Regions from separate parts of the Streptomyces sp. GDS52 genome, predicted to be linked through region 1. Evidence: riboswitches for the same ligand, from Rfam matches in the RefSeq annotation. Region 1 holds a riboswitch; each other region holds the start of a gene.
What was found. Region 1 has a riboswitch for cyclic di-AMP ahead of ACTWJ9_RS17395 (M23 family metallopeptidase). Riboswitches for the same ligand answer to the same signal wherever they lie in the genome.
Positions count from the first base shown of each region.

Region 2: another riboswitch for cyclic di-AMP. It lies ahead of ACTWJ9_RS29155 (C40 family peptidase); the one in region 1 lies ahead of ACTWJ9_RS17395 (M23 family metallopeptidase).
Region 3: another riboswitch for cyclic di-AMP. It lies ahead of ACTWJ9_RS19700 (transglycosylase family protein); the one in region 1 lies ahead of ACTWJ9_RS17395 (M23 family metallopeptidase).
Region 4: another riboswitch for cyclic di-AMP. It lies ahead of ACTWJ9_RS13475 (transglycosylase SLT domain-containing protein); the one in region 1 lies ahead of ACTWJ9_RS17395 (M23 family metallopeptidase).

Region 1 covers NZ_CM125966.1:3,816,843-3,820,787, forward strand. Annotated here, with positions in the region: gene ACTWJ9_RS17385 (dihydrofolate reductase family protein) at 257-1,390, shown strand; tRNA gene ACTWJ9_RS17390 (tRNA-Met) at 1,456-1,529, shown strand; cyclic di-AMP (ydaO/yuaA leader) riboswitch at 1,857-2,014, shown strand; gene ACTWJ9_RS17395 (M23 family metallopeptidase) at 2,026-3,063, shown strand; gene ACTWJ9_RS17400 (PrsW family intramembrane metalloprotease) at 3,144-3,945, opposite strand, start outside.
Region 2 covers NZ_CM125966.1:6,366,727-6,370,671, reverse strand. Annotated here, with positions in the region: gene ACTWJ9_RS29165 (ATP-dependent Clp protease proteolytic subunit) at 1-374, shown strand, start outside; gene ACTWJ9_RS29160 (hypothetical protein) at 382-690, shown strand; cyclic di-AMP (ydaO/yuaA leader) riboswitch at 1,100-1,230, shown strand; gene ACTWJ9_RS29155 (C40 family peptidase) at 1,234-1,707, shown strand; gene ACTWJ9_RS29150 (ATP-binding protein) at 1,805-2,263, opposite strand; gene ACTWJ9_RS29145 (helix-turn-helix domain-containing protein) at 2,475-3,335, shown strand; gene ACTWJ9_RS29140 (DUF397 domain-containing protein) at 3,345-3,569, shown strand; gene ACTWJ9_RS29135 (8-amino-7-oxononanoate synthase) at 3,658-3,945, opposite strand, start outside.
Region 3 covers NZ_CM125966.1:4,290,827-4,294,771, forward strand. Annotated here, with positions in the region: gene ACTWJ9_RS19690 (cytochrome P450 family protein) at 1-487, shown strand, start outside; gene ACTWJ9_RS19695 (transglycosylase family protein) at 823-1,836, shown strand; cyclic di-AMP (ydaO/yuaA leader) riboswitch at 2,042-2,209, shown strand; gene ACTWJ9_RS19700 (transglycosylase family protein) at 2,213-2,998, shown strand; gene eno (phosphopyruvate hydratase) at 3,346-3,945, shown strand, end outside.
Region 4 covers NZ_CM125966.1:2,981,315-2,985,259, reverse strand. Annotated here, with positions in the region: gene ACTWJ9_RS13480 (HAD family hydrolase) at 1-725, shown strand, start outside; gene ACTWJ9_RS13475 (transglycosylase SLT domain-containing protein) at 764-1,255, opposite strand; cyclic di-AMP (ydaO/yuaA leader) riboswitch at 1,268-1,431, opposite strand; gene ACTWJ9_RS13470 (polyprenyl synthetase family protein) at 2,064-3,074, shown strand; gene ACTWJ9_RS13465 (LolA family protein) at 3,322-3,945, shown strand, end outside.

The DNA of each region.
Region 1 (3,945 bases):
GCGGCCGGTGCGGCACGGGGCGGGGGGCCGGAATTTTCGTCGCCTCTGTCCCATCTTCTCGCGTTGTTTCCACGGTGCTTCCACGCTCACGGCCGCCCCCGCGCGACGACCGTCCGTGGTACCACCCACACAAGAGGGGGGGACGACCCTCATAGGGGTCCGCCCGGTCCCACGATCCGGTTGTCAGACTTGAATCAGTTCAGCGATCCGCAGTTCCCGCAGTTTCCGAATCCCCTGTCCTTCCAGGAGCGCGTCGATGCCCCACCCGTACGTCCTGCTGTCCGCCGCCGTCTCCCTGGACGGCTACCTCGACGACACCGGCCCCGAGCGGCTGCTGCTGTCCGGCCCGGCCGACTTCGACCGGGTCGACGAGGTACGGGCGTCGGTCGACGCGATCCTGATCGGCGCCGGCACGATCCGCGCCGACAACCCCCGCCTGCTGGTCAACTCGCCCGAGCGGCGGGCCGCCCGGGTCGCCGAGGGCCGGTCCGCGTACCCGCTGAAGGTCAGCGTCAGCGGCTCCGGCGACCTGGACCCGGCGGCGCGGTTCTGGCACACCGGCGGCGAGAAGGTCCTCTACACGACCGACGAGGGTGCCGAACGCGCCCGCGCGCACGGCCTCGCCACCGACGTCGTACCGCTCGGCGCCGCACTCGACTGGCGGCGGCTCCTCACGCACCTGTACGACGTGTACGGCGTCCGGCGGCTCATGGTGGAGGGCGGCGGCCTGATCCACACCCAGCTCCTCACCCAGGGCCTCGCCGACGAGCTCCAGTTGGTCCTCGCCCCGCTCTTCGTCGGCGACCCGGACGCCGCCCGCCTCTTCGGCCCCGGTGCCTACCAGGGCGGTCGGCTGCGGCTGCTGGAGACCCGCCAGGTCGGCGACGTCGTCCTCATGCGCTACGAGCCCACCGCCCCCGGCGCCGGCCCGCTCCCCGTCGCCGCCGACCACCACTGGCTGGCCCTCGCCTGTGAACTGGCGGCTCAGTGCCCGCCGTCGGAGACGGCCTTCAGCGTGGGCGCGGTGGTGGTCGCGGCCGACGGCACCGAACTGGCCCGCGGCCACTCCCGGGAGGGCGGCGACCCGCTGGTGCACGCCGAGGAGGCCGCCCTCGCCAAGACCGACCCCACGGATCCGCGGCTCACGACCGCCACCGTGTACTCCAGCCTGGAACCCTGTGCGCGCCGCGCCTCGCGTCCGGCGCCCTGTGCGCGGCTGATCCTGGACGCGGGGGTGCGGCGGGTGGTCACCGCCTGGCGGGAGCCGGACACCTTCGTGGCGGACGCCGACGGCAGCGGAGTGCTGGCCGCCGGGGGCGCCCAGGTCGTCGTACTGCCCGAGCACGAGGAGGCCGCCACGGCACCGAACGACCATCTGATCGGCCGGTGACGCGACGGCGACGACAAGGAGTGTGCGGAGTGTCCCCCGCATGCCGTATGCTGGTGACACAACGACGCGGGGTGGAGCAGCTCGGTAGCTCGCTGGGCTCATAACCCAGAGGTCGCAGGTTCAAATCCTGTCCCCGCTACTGAAGGCCGAGGGCCGGAATCCGAAAGGGTTCCGGCCCTCGGCCGTTCTCGGCTTCCGCCTCGCCGCTCCGGCTCCTCGTCCCGGCTTCCGCACCGTTGTCACGCCAGGTGATCGGGCCACCGCGCTGCGCATAACAACTGATAAACCGTCAAGTCCAATGTGACGCGTGAGGCAGAGTCAACTCGCCCGCTTTTGCCCGGCGGTAGCGCTTAAGTCCGTGTGGAAATCGTTAACGATCAAGAGGAACGGCTTGGAATCCGACCCCTACCTCTATTAACGTTCGATAACGCAGCGCGGTCGTCCCAGCCGTCACACGAGTCGGCTCCGTGCGCATGCGCCGAATCCCGCAAGGGAACCGGGGAACCAACATCTTGGGGTGAATCGCGTCGGTACCCCCGTGGAGACACGGAGGGTATACGCGCGTAGGAGACCTTCCTGCTCCGAACCCGTCAGCTAACCCGGTAGGCGAGAAGGAAGGAAAGGAGTACGCCCAGGTGGCGTCGAACCGGCCTGCTCCCGAGGCCCCCTTCATCCCGAGCCAGTACGACGGCGATCCCTTCGTCTACGGCGGTGCCCGCCCCGACGAGGGTCCCTTCGAGGAGTGGAATCCCACCGAGGAGTCCGTCCGCCCCGTGCGCGGTCGGCACCGCGTCGGCAAGCAGCGCGGCGGAGGCCTCGCCCGCAGCTCCACGGTTCTGGGTGTCGGTGTCATAGCGGCCGTCGCCGGTGGCGGCATGGCCAGCGCCCAGACCGGCAAGCCGCCGGTCTCGATCTCGATGCCGGACCTTCCCTCTGTCGGTTCCCTCATCTCCGAAGAGGAAACCCCCGCGGGTTCCGCCACCGCGCTCAGCGACATCGCTGCGGTCGCCGACGAGGTCACCGAGCAGGGCGGCTCCGGCTCCGACGCCGGCGAGGCGCTGCACGCCCGGATCATGGCCCAGGTCGAGCAGCAGCAGAGCCAGGCCGAGGACAAGGCCGCCGCCGAGGCCGTCGCCGCCGCGGAGAAGGAGGCCAAGGAGAAGGCCGCCGCCGCGAAGAAGGCGGCGGAGGAGAAGGCCGCCGAGGAGAAGCGGAAGGCGGAGGAGGAGGCCAAGCAGAAGGCCGAGGCCGAGCGCCTCGCCGAGCTGGCCCGGCAGTACGCGCTGCCCACCTCCTCGTACACCGTCTCCTCGACCTTCGGTCAGGCCGGCGCCTACTGGGCCTCCGGCCAGCACACCGGCCTGGACTTCGCCGCTCCCACGGGCACGCTGATCAAGGCGGTCCACACCGGCACGATCACCTCCGCCGGCTGGGACGGCTCCTACGGCTACAAGACCGTGCTGACGCTCGACGACGGCACCGAGATCTGGTACGCCCACCAGTCCTCCATCAGCGTCAGCGTCGGCCAGCAGGTCAACACCGGCGACGTGATCGGCCGCGTCGGCTCCACCGGCAACTCCACCGGCGCCCACCTCCACCTGGAGGTCCACACCGGCTCCGGCGCGGGCATCGACCCGATGGCCTGGCTCCAGTCGAAGGGCCTCACGGTCTGAGACGACCACAGCCCCGGCAGTCCTGACGACGACCCCCCGACGTCAGGACTGCCGGTCAGGCGTTTCAGGGGCGGTACGTCTCAGGGGCGGTACGGGTACGCGTACGGGTTCGGCCGGTACGCGGAATGCCCGAGGTGCCCGGGGTACGCGGGGTGCGGGGCATACGCGAGGCCCGTCGCGCCGTGCATGCCGTGCACGCCGTACACGCCGTACGCCGGCCAGGGCGGTACAGGCGGCGCGGTGGCGCGGGCCGCGTGCTCCAGGGCCGGGCGGGCCGCGTCGCGGCGGCGCCACAGTTCCCGCAGCAGCTCCCCCTCCCGCGCGGCGAAGTCCGTGCCCACGCGGCCGCGGCGTGCCCGGTGCCGCAGGAACGCCAGGGACGTCGCGTACGCCTCGTACCGGGCCACCGTCCGGGCCGCCGCCCGGCCCCCGTGCCGGCGCGCGTACCGCCGGGCGATGCGCCGGGCCCGCATCGAGCCGAGCGCGAACGGCTGGGCCGGGCTCAGCCAGCCGGCGGCGACGTACACGGGCAGTTCCGTGCGTACGGTCCGCAGCTCGCGCTGCCGCGTCCACACCACCAGCCAGGTCAGCAGGCCGAACGACGGCACCATGAACGCCCCGTACACGGCGAAGAAGCCGTACTCGCCGAGGACCGAGGAGCCGTTCCACAGCGCGTGCATGCCCATCGCGAGCAGCAGACCGCCCAGCGGCGGCAGGACGCGCCACAGGCGCCGGCGTTCGGTGGCGAGCGCGGCGACGCCGAAGCCGATGCCGGTGAGCACGGTGAAGAGCGGGTGCGCGAACGGCGACATGACGACACGGACGAAGAAGGTCGCCGCGGTGACGGAGGAGACACCGCTGCCGCCGGTGAGCTGGTCGGTG
Region 2 (3,945 bases), 2.5 Mb from region 1:
GCTACGTCGCCTGCGAGGTGGAGACGGTCTGCCTGGGGCAGGCGGCCGGAACAGCCGCACTGCTGCTGGCCGCCGGGACCCCGGGCAAGCGGTACGTGCTGCCCGGGGCGCGGCTGGTGCTTCATCAGCCCGCGCTGACGGAACCGGTGGAGGGCCGGGCGAGCGACCTGGCCGTCCGGGCCGAGGAGTTGTCACGCGTTCGGGCCCGGCTCGAGGAGATGCTGGTCCGGCACACCCACCGCACCCCGGAGCAGGCGCGGTCGGACTTCGAGCGGGAGACGGTCCTCGACGCCCGGGCGGCGGTGGACTACGGCCTCGCGGACCGGATCGTGACCCGCCGCGAGGGCCTCCGGGCCGCTCCCGGTACGAGGTGAGCCGCCGATGCTGCCACCCGAACTGCCGCCGCTGCCCGCGCTGACCCGGGCCGAGGCCGAGCTGATCGACCGTTACCTCGAGGCCGTCGACCTGCTCGGCCGGATCAACCCGGCCCGCGACGGCGACACCTACCGGGGGCTGCGTGCCGCGCAGGCACTGGTCGGCAAGGCCGTCGCCCTGCGCGACGCGCTGGCCCTGATGCACAGGCGCGGCGAGACCGAACTGCACACCGCCACCCTGGCCCGCGCGTTGCGGGTGCTGGACGGCGAGCGGCGCACGGCCCGCGTCATCCTGCCGCCGGGATCCGGCAGTTGACGCCCTACCGGCCCGGTCGGGGCGTGCGCCGGTGACATGTCCGCACCGGAGTTGAAACGGACCAAAAGGCTTACCCCCAAGCGGCGTAGACGCACGACTTCTTTTCGGGCCGCCAAGGTTGCGCACCGCGCGCGCCCCCTTTCGGAATCAAGCATTCCGATGCTGGTCCGGGGCTCCTCGGCGCTCTGGACGGAAGTCCGGACGCAGCACTGTCCACCCGAACGGATGAGTGGTGAGTAACAACACAAACCCCTGGCTCAGGTGGGATTTCGGGCCAACCATTGCCAAGATCGCTCACTGACGACAAGCCCCCGCCACCGCGGCGGGGCGATCCGGGCGGACGCCGAGTCCTGCCGCCGCCCGGATGACCGGTCGACAGGAGTGGATCGGCAGGAGTGGAGGACCCGAGCATGACGGGTCGCCGGCGCGGGGATTCCCGTGCCGAGCAGCCCTTGGGGTGAAGCCGCACAGGTGCGGCCGGGCAACTTCGCCAGCCCGAATCCGACAGGTCATCCTTCACAGGCGGCTGACGAAGGGTTGCGCATGTCCGCGCTCAATCGTGTCCCGTCTCTCATGGCCCGGGCCGGCACGGCCTCGGCCCTCACCCTCGCCGCAGTGGGCGGCTCACTCGTGGTTCCCGGTGCGGCCTCGGAGGCGGCGGCCGCGAGTTCGGCCACCAAGGCCCTCCAGGTCGCGGCGGCCAAGAAGGGGGCGCCCTACCGGTGGGGCGCCACCGGACCGTCCCGCTTCGACTGCTCCGGCCTGACCCTCTACTCGTACAAGAAGGCGGGTAAGCAACTGCCGCGTACCGCAGCCCAGCAGTACAACAAGACACGCAAGATCTCGGCCTCCAGCCGCAAGGCGGGCGACCTGGTGTTCTTCCACTCGGGTCAGAACGTCTACCACGTCGGCATCTACGCGGGTCAGAACAAGATCTGGCACGCCCCGAAGACCGGGGACGTGGTACGCCTGCAGAAGATCTGGACCCGCAGCGTCTGGTACGGCCGGGTCGGCTGATCCGCGGGGGCGGCGGCATTCCCCCCTGCCGCCGCCCCCGCCCCTCCGTCGGACGGTCACCGACGCGGCCGGGGCCGCGCTGTTCCCTCGCGGCCCCCTACGGCTCCTGCCGTCCCGCCGCCGTGACCGGCTCGGCCGGGACGGCCCACGGGAGTACGACGAAGACGGTCTTGCCGCCTTCCCTGGTCGGGCGGACCCTCATCCTGCCGCCGCACTCCGCGGTCAGCCAGCGGATGATGACCAGCCCCCGGCCGTTGTCCTGCTGGACCGCGGCGGGGAGCCGCTTGGGGAACCTCGGATGACTGTCGGTCACCCCGATGCGCAACCGCTCGTCGTGGTCGAGGGCGATGTCCACCGTGAACGTGGGTGACTGCCCGAGGGTGTGCTGCACGGCGTTGGTGGCCAGTTCGGACACGATCAGCCGTACGGTGTCGGACACGTCCGTGTCCGCCGGCATGCCCCACTCCGCCAGTGTGTCCATCACATGGGCACGCGCGGCGGAGACCGAGGCCGGATCGCTCGGCAGAGTGATGGATGCTTCCAGATGGTCTGCCATGGCGACGTCGTCCCTTTCCCACGGGTCCACGGTCCGGCACGGAGCGGCTGATTCGAGTACGGTCCCGCACTGGTGCTTCGCCGCCAGACTGCCATCACCACGGGGCGTGGGCGACGATACGGCCAAGATATGCATATATCTGTCGCTCAAAACGGTGAACTCTGCGACGAGGGACCGTATACGGGCGGCCCAGAGGGAGTAAGGGGGAACGATGCAGCACGGTCCCGCGGTACGCCGCCGGAAACTGGGTGCCGAACTGCGTTCGCTGCGCACGTCGGCGGGGTTCACCAGCGGTGAGGCGGCCCGTCTGGTGGGCTGGCACCAGTCGAAGGTGAGCCGGATCGAGACGGGCACGAGCAGGGCGAAACCGGCCGATGTGCGGTTACTGCTCGACGCCTACGGCCTGACGGACCGCCAGTTGCGGGAGTTGCTGCTGGTGTTGGCGGGGTCCGACGACAGTGACGGACGGCATCACTGGTGGCACGCCTACCGGGGGGTACTGCCGCCCACCTACCGGGACTTCATCAGCCTGGAGTCCCAGGCCGGCGCGATGCGCACCCTGGAGACCACGGTGGTTCCCGGGCTGTTGCAGACACCCGAGTACGCGCGGGCGGTGACCGAGGCCGCGCTGGAGGGCGCCTCGAGGGAGCGGCTGGACGCACTGGTGGAAGTACGGCTGGCCCGGCAGGACGTGCTGCGGACGGAGCCGCCCCTGGAGCTGGCCGCCGTCCTGGACGAGGCGGTGCTGCGCCGGGAGGTCGGCGGCCCCGGCGTGATGACCCGGCAGCTGAACCGGCTCGTGGAGGCGGCACGCCTTCCCCACGTGCGGCTCCAGATCCTGCCGTTCACGGCAGGGGCGCACATCGGCGTCACCGGCCCTTTCGTCATCTTCTCATTTTCGCGCACTTCCGATCTGGATGTTGTGGTTCTCGACCACTTGACGAGTAGCCTCTATCTCGAGCGGAAAGAAGACCTCCGGGTGTACTCGGAGGCCTTCAACGCCCTTTCGATCCACGCCCTTTCGCCCGAGGACTCGTTGGATTTCATCGCCGGGACAGCTGCCGGCGGGTAAGGAGGCACGATGCCCGTACCGCCTCGGACCCTTCTCTCCAGCACCGATCTGCACGCTGTGCGGTGGCTGCGCAGCAGCTACAGCACGGGCGCGAACAACTGCGTCGAGACGGCCCGGCCGACCACCGGCCCGGGTGCCGGGCTGCTCGCCGTACGCGATTCCAAGGCCCCGTCCGGGCCCGCACTGCTCGTCTCCCCCGGGAGCTGGACGAAGTTCGTGGCCGCGCTCCGCTGACCGGCGGCACCGCCGGCCCGACCGCCCGCCCGGCACCACCGCCCGAACCGTCCGCTGCCGAGCCGACCCACGGCCGTGCCCCGCCGACTCATGGCCGCGTCTCGCCGACCACCTGTACAGCGCGTTCGATCTCGGCCCCGGACAGGTCCGCGCGGGCGGTCAGTCTGAGCCGTGAGATGCCGTCGGGCACGGAAGGAGGACGGAAGCAGCCCACGGACAGGCCGGCCGCCCGGCAGTCGGCCGCCCATCGCACGGCCTGCTCCGGGGACGGGGCACGCACGGAGACGACCGCGGCGTCGGGGCGCACCGCGTGAAGACCCGCGGCCGTCAGCCGTCCGTGCAGTTCGCGCGCCACCTCGCCCGCCCGTGCGGCACG
Region 3 (3,945 bases), 470 kb from region 1:
CGGCACCTACGCCCTGCTCACCCACCCCGAGCAGCGCGAGCGCCTGCAAGCCTCACTCGCCGCCGGGGAGCGCGGGCTGCTGGAGACCGGTGTGGAGGAACTCCTGCGCTACGACGGGCCCGTGGAGCTGGCCACCTGGCGGTTCGCCACCGAGGCGCTCACCCTCGGCGGACAGCACATCGCGGCCGGCGACCCGGTCCTCGTCGTCCTGGCCGCCGCGGACCGCGACCCGGAGCGGTTCGCCGATCCCGACGTGCTCGACCTCGCCCGGCGCGACAACCAGCATCTGGGGTACGGCCACGGCATCCACTACTGCCTGGGCGCCCCGCTGGCCCGGCTGGAGGGCCAGACCGCGCTCGCCACGCTGCTGACCCGGCTGCCGGACCTCAGGCTCGCGTCGGATCCGGCCGAACTGCGCTGGCGCGGCGGGCTCATCATGCGCGGACTGCGGACCCTGCCGGTGGAATTCAGCCCATGGCCGAAGTGATTTCCTGAACGGTCACCGGACATTTGACGTAGCGATCCGCCGGACGGGCCCGTGACGGCCGCCGGGTTGCCGCCGAAGTGGCTTTTGTGCAGCCTCCGCACACCTCCGGCGTGACCGTCGGGACCCCTCCGGACACGGTCCGTCGCCTCGTCGCCGAAGTGGCACAAACGTGACACCCACTCAACTCTGTGATCTTCATGTGATCTGCGCGGCATGAACTTGTGACAAGTGATTGTCTGCGGCTACGTTCACCCATCAAGCACGGTGCATCGGTTGCACAGCTGCGCAGTTCGACTCGCCGTGCGGGTAACTGTTGTCCTGCGAAAGGTCTCCGCATGCTCTCCGGGAACGGGCGTCACCGTCGCCCCCGCCAGGCTCCGGCTCTCGTCGTCGCTGCCGGAGTGACCGGCTCAGCCATCGCGATTCCGCTTCTCGGGGCCAGCGGCGCCAGCGCGGCCGAGGGTCCGACCTGGGACCGGGTCGCGGAGTGCGAGACCGGTGGCTCATGGAGCCAGAACTCCGGCAACGGCTACTACGGCGGCCTGCAGTTGACCCAGGCGGACTGGGAGAAGTACGGCGGCCTCGACTACGCGTCCAGTGCCGACCAGGCCAGCCGTGGGCAGCAGATAGCCGTGGCCGAGAAGGTCCTCGCCGACCAGGGGGTCGGTGCGTGGCGGGCCTGCGGCCTGCTGTCGGGCCTGGGCGGCGACTCGGGCAAGGCCGGCGCCGACACCGGCGCGGACGGCGGCTCGTCGTACGACTCGTCCGGCACCGGAGGCTCCGCCACCCCGGCGCCCTCGCAGTCCTCCGGCGCCTCGTCGGACGGCAAGGGCGGCAACGGGGGCAACGGCGACAAGAGTGCTGAGGGAGGTAAGGGGCAGGAGGTGGACGAAGGGTCCAAGTCCGGCGGTTCGGACGCCGAGCCGGACGCCTCTCCCTCCGCTTCCGCTCCTCCCTCCGCCTCGGCCTCCGCCAAGGGGGGCGACTCGGGCAAGTCGGGACAGAAGGCGGGTTCTTCGGACACATCCGCGAGTGAGGCCCCCACCGGCCGTCACCGCGGCGCCAGCGCCGAGGAGCAGGTGCGCGAGGACCGCGAGTCCGGAAGCTCCGGCCGGCACGCCTCGCGTGGCGGTCTCGGCCTCTCGCGCGGCCTCGACGGCTCGCCCCGGACCGACAGGGCTCCCGTGGGTGCCGGAATCGGTCCCTCGGTCGCCGCCGACTCCCTTGCGCTCGGCGGTGGATGGCTCACCCAGTACAGCGGGGGCGACGAGGCCGCGGGCGCGGCGGTCTCCGACCCCATCCTTCCCGGTCAGGCGCTTGTGTTCGGATTCGGGTCGGGCGAGGGCTGACATTCGAAAAGGCGCGTCGATGGCGGCAGTTGAGGTCATATTTCGTGCTGAATGTCCGTTATAAAGGCGATGAGAGATAGGTCTCAGAAGCCCTGATCGTCTTTGATTATCCGCAGGGCGCGTGTCTACGGTCAGGACCGCTCGCCACCGCGGGCCCCGGCTGCCGCCACGCCGAATCCTGCCAGTGGCAGCACGGGAACACTCGTCGCGTCATGCGCCGTAGGCAGGAGCGGGGGAACCAAGGTAGGCGCCGCATCCGGAGATTGACGCCGGATCGGCTAGGGGTGAAGCCGTGTCCCGGGAGGGACGCGGCCGGGCAACTCAACCGGCCCGAACCCGACAGCTCACCTCGTAGGCGTCGGTGAGGGGATCCTCCATGCTGTTTTCCGGCAAGGGCAAGCACCGTCGTCCGTCCAAGGCCACCCGGGTCATCGCCGTCGCCGGCGTCACGGGTGCCGCCGTCGCCGCCCCGCTGATGGCGGCCGGCAACGCTTCCGCCGCCACCGCCTCCGAGTGGGACACCGTCGCCCAGTGCGAGTCCGGCGGCAACTGGTCCATCAACACCGGCAACGGCTACTACGGCGGCCTGCAGTTCTCCGCCTCCACCTGGGCCGGCTACGGCGGCACGCAGTACGCCGCCACCGCCGACCGGGCCAGCAAGTCCCAGCAGATCGAGATAGCCGAGAAGGTCCTCGCGGGCCAGGGCAAGGGCGCCTGGCCGGTCTGCGGCAAGGGCCTGTCCAACGCCGCCCACACCGGTGGCGGCTCCGGCAACCAGAACGCCGGCAACCAGAACAGCGGTTCCTCGCAGAACACCCAGAACTCGCAGAACACCCAGAAGCAGGACGCTCAGGAACAGAGCGCCCGGAAGCAGAGCACTCAGAAGCAGAGCACCGGCTCCGCCCCCGAGCGCTCCACCGAGCAGAAGGCCTCCCGCTCCGACGAGCGTCCGGCCGCCGAGAAGAAGACCGTCACCACCCCGACCGGCGAGAAGGTCGAGAAGGGCGACGGCGAGTACAAGGTGGTCAAGGGCGACACCCTCAGCTCGATCGCCGAGGAGCACGACGTCAAGGGCGGCTGGAACAAGGTGTTCGAGCTGAACGACGACATCGTCGAGGACGCCGACCTCATCTACCCGGGTCAGCAGCTGCACCTGAAGTAAGGCGCGGCCGCAGGCCCAGGGGGCTCCGTCCCCACGGAGCCCCTCCCCGTCCCCACGGGGTTTCCCCCGCCCCGGTGCGTGTTCCCCGTACGCACCGGGGCGGGGCTTTTCCGTACGGGCGGGTCCTTGCCGACGCCCGGTGCCCGACGTCCGGTGCTCGGTACCGGTCGGCGGACACGAGGGACCCGGTTTCCGGATCCGTCTTTGTTCCATTCGGAAACAATTTACTCTCGGTTCCGTCCGAGGGGCGGCCGACCGGATGGCCGATCGCCCGGAGCCGGATAGGCTCGGTTCCGCAGGGCCCCGTGGCCCGGCTGATCCACGTCACATCCATGAAGGAGATGCTCGTGCCGTCCATCGACGTCGTCGTAGCCCGGGAAATCCTGGACTCCCGAGGCAACCCCACCGTCGAGGTCGAGGTCGGCCTCGACGACGGCAGCACGGGTCGTGCCGCCGTTCCGTCCGGTGCCTCCACCGGCGCCTTCGAGGCCATCGAACTCCGTGACGGTGACCCCGACCGTTACCAGGGCAAGGGAGTGGAGAAGGCCGTCCTGGCCGTCATCGAGCAGATCGGCCCGGAGCTGGTCGGCTACGACGCCACCGAGCAGCGCCTGATCGACCAGGCGATGTTCGACCTGGACGCCACCGACAACAAGGGCTCCCTCGGCGCCAACGCCATCCTCGGCGTCTCCCTGGCCGTCGCCCACGCCGCCTCCGAGGCCAGCGACCTGCCCCTCTTCCGCTACCTGGGCGGACCCAACGCGCACCTGCTGCCGGTGCCGATGATGAACATCCTCAACGGCGGCTCGCACGCGGACTCCAATGTGGACATCCAGGAGTTCATGATCGCCCCGATCGGCGCGGAGTCCTTCTCCGAGGCCCTGCGCTGGGGCACCGAGGTCTACCACACGCTGAAGAAGGTCCTGAAGAGCAAGGGCCTGGCCACC
Region 4 (3,945 bases), 840 kb from region 1:
CGCCCGGAGTGCGGCCGCTCCTGGACAGACTGGGGAGCACGGGGCTCGCGGTGTGCGGACAGGGCGCGCAGGTGTACGACGCCGGCGCGAACCGGCTGCTCCACTCCGTCACGCTGGACCGGGAACTGGCGGAGACCGCGCTCGGCAAGATCGAGGCCGAGGTGGGGGAGGTGTACGCCGCGGTCGACCAGGACGGGGTCGACGGACTCACCCTGATCGAGCCGGGCTACCGGATGCCGCACCCGACGCTGCCCGCCGTCCGGATCGGACGACGGGACGATCTGTGGGTGCTGCCGATCACCAAGGTGCTGTTGCGCCACCCCTTCCTGAGTGACGACGAGTTGGCGGCGACGGCGCGTTCGGTGGTCGGTTCGCTGGCCACGGTCACCATGTCGGGACCGGGCACCGTGGAGCTCCAGCCGTGCGGTGTCACCAAGGCGACGGGACTGGCGCTGGCCGCCGAGCACCTGGGACTGAGCCGGGAACGGACCGTCGCCTTCGGCGACATGCCCAACGACGTCCCGATGTTCCACTGGGCGGCCCACGGTGTCGCCATGGCCAACGCGCACCCCGAGCTGAAGGCGGTGGCCGACGAGATCACCACGACGAACGAGGACGACGGCGTGGCCGTCGTCCTCGAGCGGTTGTTCGGCGGGACGGGCGGGGCGGGGCGGGGCGGCACGCGCCCCCACGCGTGCCGTTCCGGTCTCCACCCCCACGGGTGACCCCGTGGGCCGGGCGTGTCCCGGTGCGCCCGGACGTCTCAGTAGGCGCCGAAGACGTTGTCGATCGAGCCGTAGCGGTCCGCCGCGTAGTTGCAGGCGGCCGTGATGTTCGCGACCGGGTCGAACGGGTCGAGGGCCGTGCCGGGCACGTGGTACGCCCGGAAGGTCGGGTCGATGACCTGCAGCAGGCCCTTCGACGGGGTGCCGGCGACGGCGTTGGAGTCCCACAGGTTGATGGCCTGCGGGTTGCCGGAGGACTCGCGCATGATGTTGCGGTGGATGGAGTCGTAGCTGCCGGGGATGCCGTGCTGCGCCATGATCGACAGCGACTCGCGGATCCAGCCGTCGAGGGTGTCGGGGTACGCCGTCGCGGTGCCGACGGCGGCCGGGGCGGACGACACGGGGGCGGCGGGAGCGGCGGAGGCGCTGGTGGCGCCGAACACCGGAAGGGCGATCGCTGCGACGGCGGCGACGGCGAGGGAGCGGACGAGGCGGGTGCGGCCGAAGCGGCGCCGACCGGATGCGGGCATGGCGGACATGGGTGCGTTCCTCTCCTACGCCTGCGAGGTGAGCTGTCGGGTTCGGGCGGGAGAGTGCCCGGCCGCGCCCCTGCGGGCGTGGCTTCACCCCGAGCCGTCCCGGTGCGGACCGGTCCGGCGACTTACCTGGGTCCCCCGCTCCTGCCGTGCGTGAGTGAGTTGATCGACGGGTGGTGCGGGCGGTGGCAGGATTCGGCGTCCGCCCGACAGGCCGGGAACGTATGCGAGAGCGCATGTCGGGAACAAGTGCGAGCGTCACGTATGACGCCGTTTGATCTTGTCTTGGGCTATTTGGGGGACTTGATCCTTTGTGGGTGCCGACGGCCAACTCACGTTCGGGGCAAGGGGAAGCGTCTCCTCGGGGGAGTCGTGGGCGGGTCGGGGCGCGCGTGACCGACCTCACTGGCCGCACCGCGTGGGCGCATTTGCCGCCAACGGGAACCTGTTTGGCAATTGCGGCAAATCGGTCAACGGGGCGGGCAGGATGGGCCGTGTGTCGAGATGCGGTCCGGGGTGTGCCCGGAGGATGGGTGAGGTGTGCCCGGAAAGCCGCCTGATGTCCTTTGCCGTCGACTGGTCGAAAACGATCTGATGGTGATCCGATATCGGAGGGTGCCGTGACGTGCCGTCCGTGCGTGCTGTGGGTGAGTTCGGGGAATGTGGGTGCTGGCGGTGATCGAAACATGACCGGATACGCTGACTCGAGTGATGTCAGCGACCTATCGACAACCAGCGACCCAGTGGTGAACGGTGCAAGACGTCTGAGCGTCAGTGGACACCAGCAGACAGGAGACCCCTCGTGACCGTCGTCGGGCCATTCGGGCTGAGCGTGCGGGACCAGGCTCTGGAAGCCGATGTCCGGGCCGGGATGACGGCTGTCGAGGAAGGGTTGCTCGAGGCCACCAAGAGTGAGGTCCCCTTCATCACGGGCGCCGCCCAGCACCTGGTGCGGGCCGGCGGCAAGCGGTTCCGGCCGCTGCTCGTGATGCTCGCCGCCCAGTTCGGGGACCCCCACGCGCCCGGCGTCGTACCGTCCGCCGTGGTCGTGGAGCTGACCCACCTGGCCACGCTGTACCACGACGACGTGATGGACGACGCGGGTGTGCGGCGCGGGGTGCCCAGCGCGAACACCCGCTGGGGCAACTCCGTCGCGGTCCTCACCGGCGACTTCCTCTTCGCGCGCGCCTCGCACATCCTGGCCGACCTCGGGCCGGAGGCCGTACGGGTGCAGGCGGAGGCGTTCGAGCGGCTGGTCTCCGGTCAGATCCTGGAGACCGCGGGGCCGCAGGACGGACGCGATCCGGTCGACCACTACCTGGACGTCCTCGGTGGCAAGACCGGCTCACTGGTCGCCGTCTCGTGCCGGTTCGGCGCCATGATGTCCGGGGCGGACGACGCGGTCGTGGACGTGCTGACCCAGTACGGCGAGCGGCTCGGGATCGCCTTCCAGCTCGCCGACGACGTGCTGGACATCGCCTCCGACTCCCACGAGTCCGGCAAGACCCCGGGCACCGACCTGCGCGAGGGCATTCCGACCCTGCCCGTGCTGCGGCTGCGCGAGCGGGCGGCCCGGCAGGGTCTGCCCGAGGACATCGCGCTGTGCGAGCTGCTGGACTCCGACCTCAGTGACGACGACCGGCACGCCGAGGCACTGCGACTGCTGCGCGCGCACCCCGCGTTGGAGCAGGCCCGCCGGGACACCGTGCGCTATGCGCAGGAGGCGCGCGCGGTGCTGGCACCGCTGCCGGAGTGCGAATCGAAGACGGCCCTGGTCGACCTGTGCGACGCGGTGGTGCACCGGGCCGGCTGACCCGCCCGCCGTCCCCGTCCCCGACTCCGACCCCTACTGGTCGGGGGAGGGAACACCTCCTCGTGTCATACCGCAGCAGTACACGGAGTTGAGTCCGGGGTCTGACGCTTCCTCGTGTGGTGTTTGGTCAGATGGACCATGACGGACACCACTCCTCACCGATTCGGGTGAGAAGGGCGGCTCAGGGTGTGACTGGTGCGAGGAACACGAGACGCAGGCCGCCGCCGACCACGGAGGTAGGGCACACATGGCACCGTACGAATCCGACGACACGACGACCGCGGGGGCGACCCGCGAGCCGGGCGCGGGCCGGCGCAGGGCCGCGCGGTACATCGTCCCGGTCACGGTGATGGGAGTGGCGGTCGCGACCATCGGGCTCGTCCCCGCGATCGCGAACTCCGGCGACCCGGACCTGCCGGAGATCACCGCCGCGCAGCTCATCGAGAAGATGGCCGAGTCGGACACCGAGCGGCTGTCCGGCACCGTGAAGATCACCACCGACCTCGGACTGCCGGACCTCGGCGGCCTGGAGAGCAGCCTGGCCTCCGGCGCCCTGGGCGGCGGCGAGGGCGGCTCGTCCGCCGACCCGTCCGCCAAGCTCACCGAGCTGGCCTCCGGTACGCACACCCTGCGCGTCGCGGTCGACGGCCCCGACCGGCAGAAGGTGTCGCTGCTCGAGAACGCCGCCGAGTACAGCCTGATCCACAACGGCAAGGACGTCTGGGGCTACGACAGCGCGTCCAACGAGGTCTACCACGGCACGGCCGACGAGTCCGACGAGGGCGAGGACCGGAAGCAGCAGCCCCCGGCCACGCCGAAGGGCTTCGCCGAGGAGGCGCTGAAGGCGGTCGACGACACCACGTCCGTCACC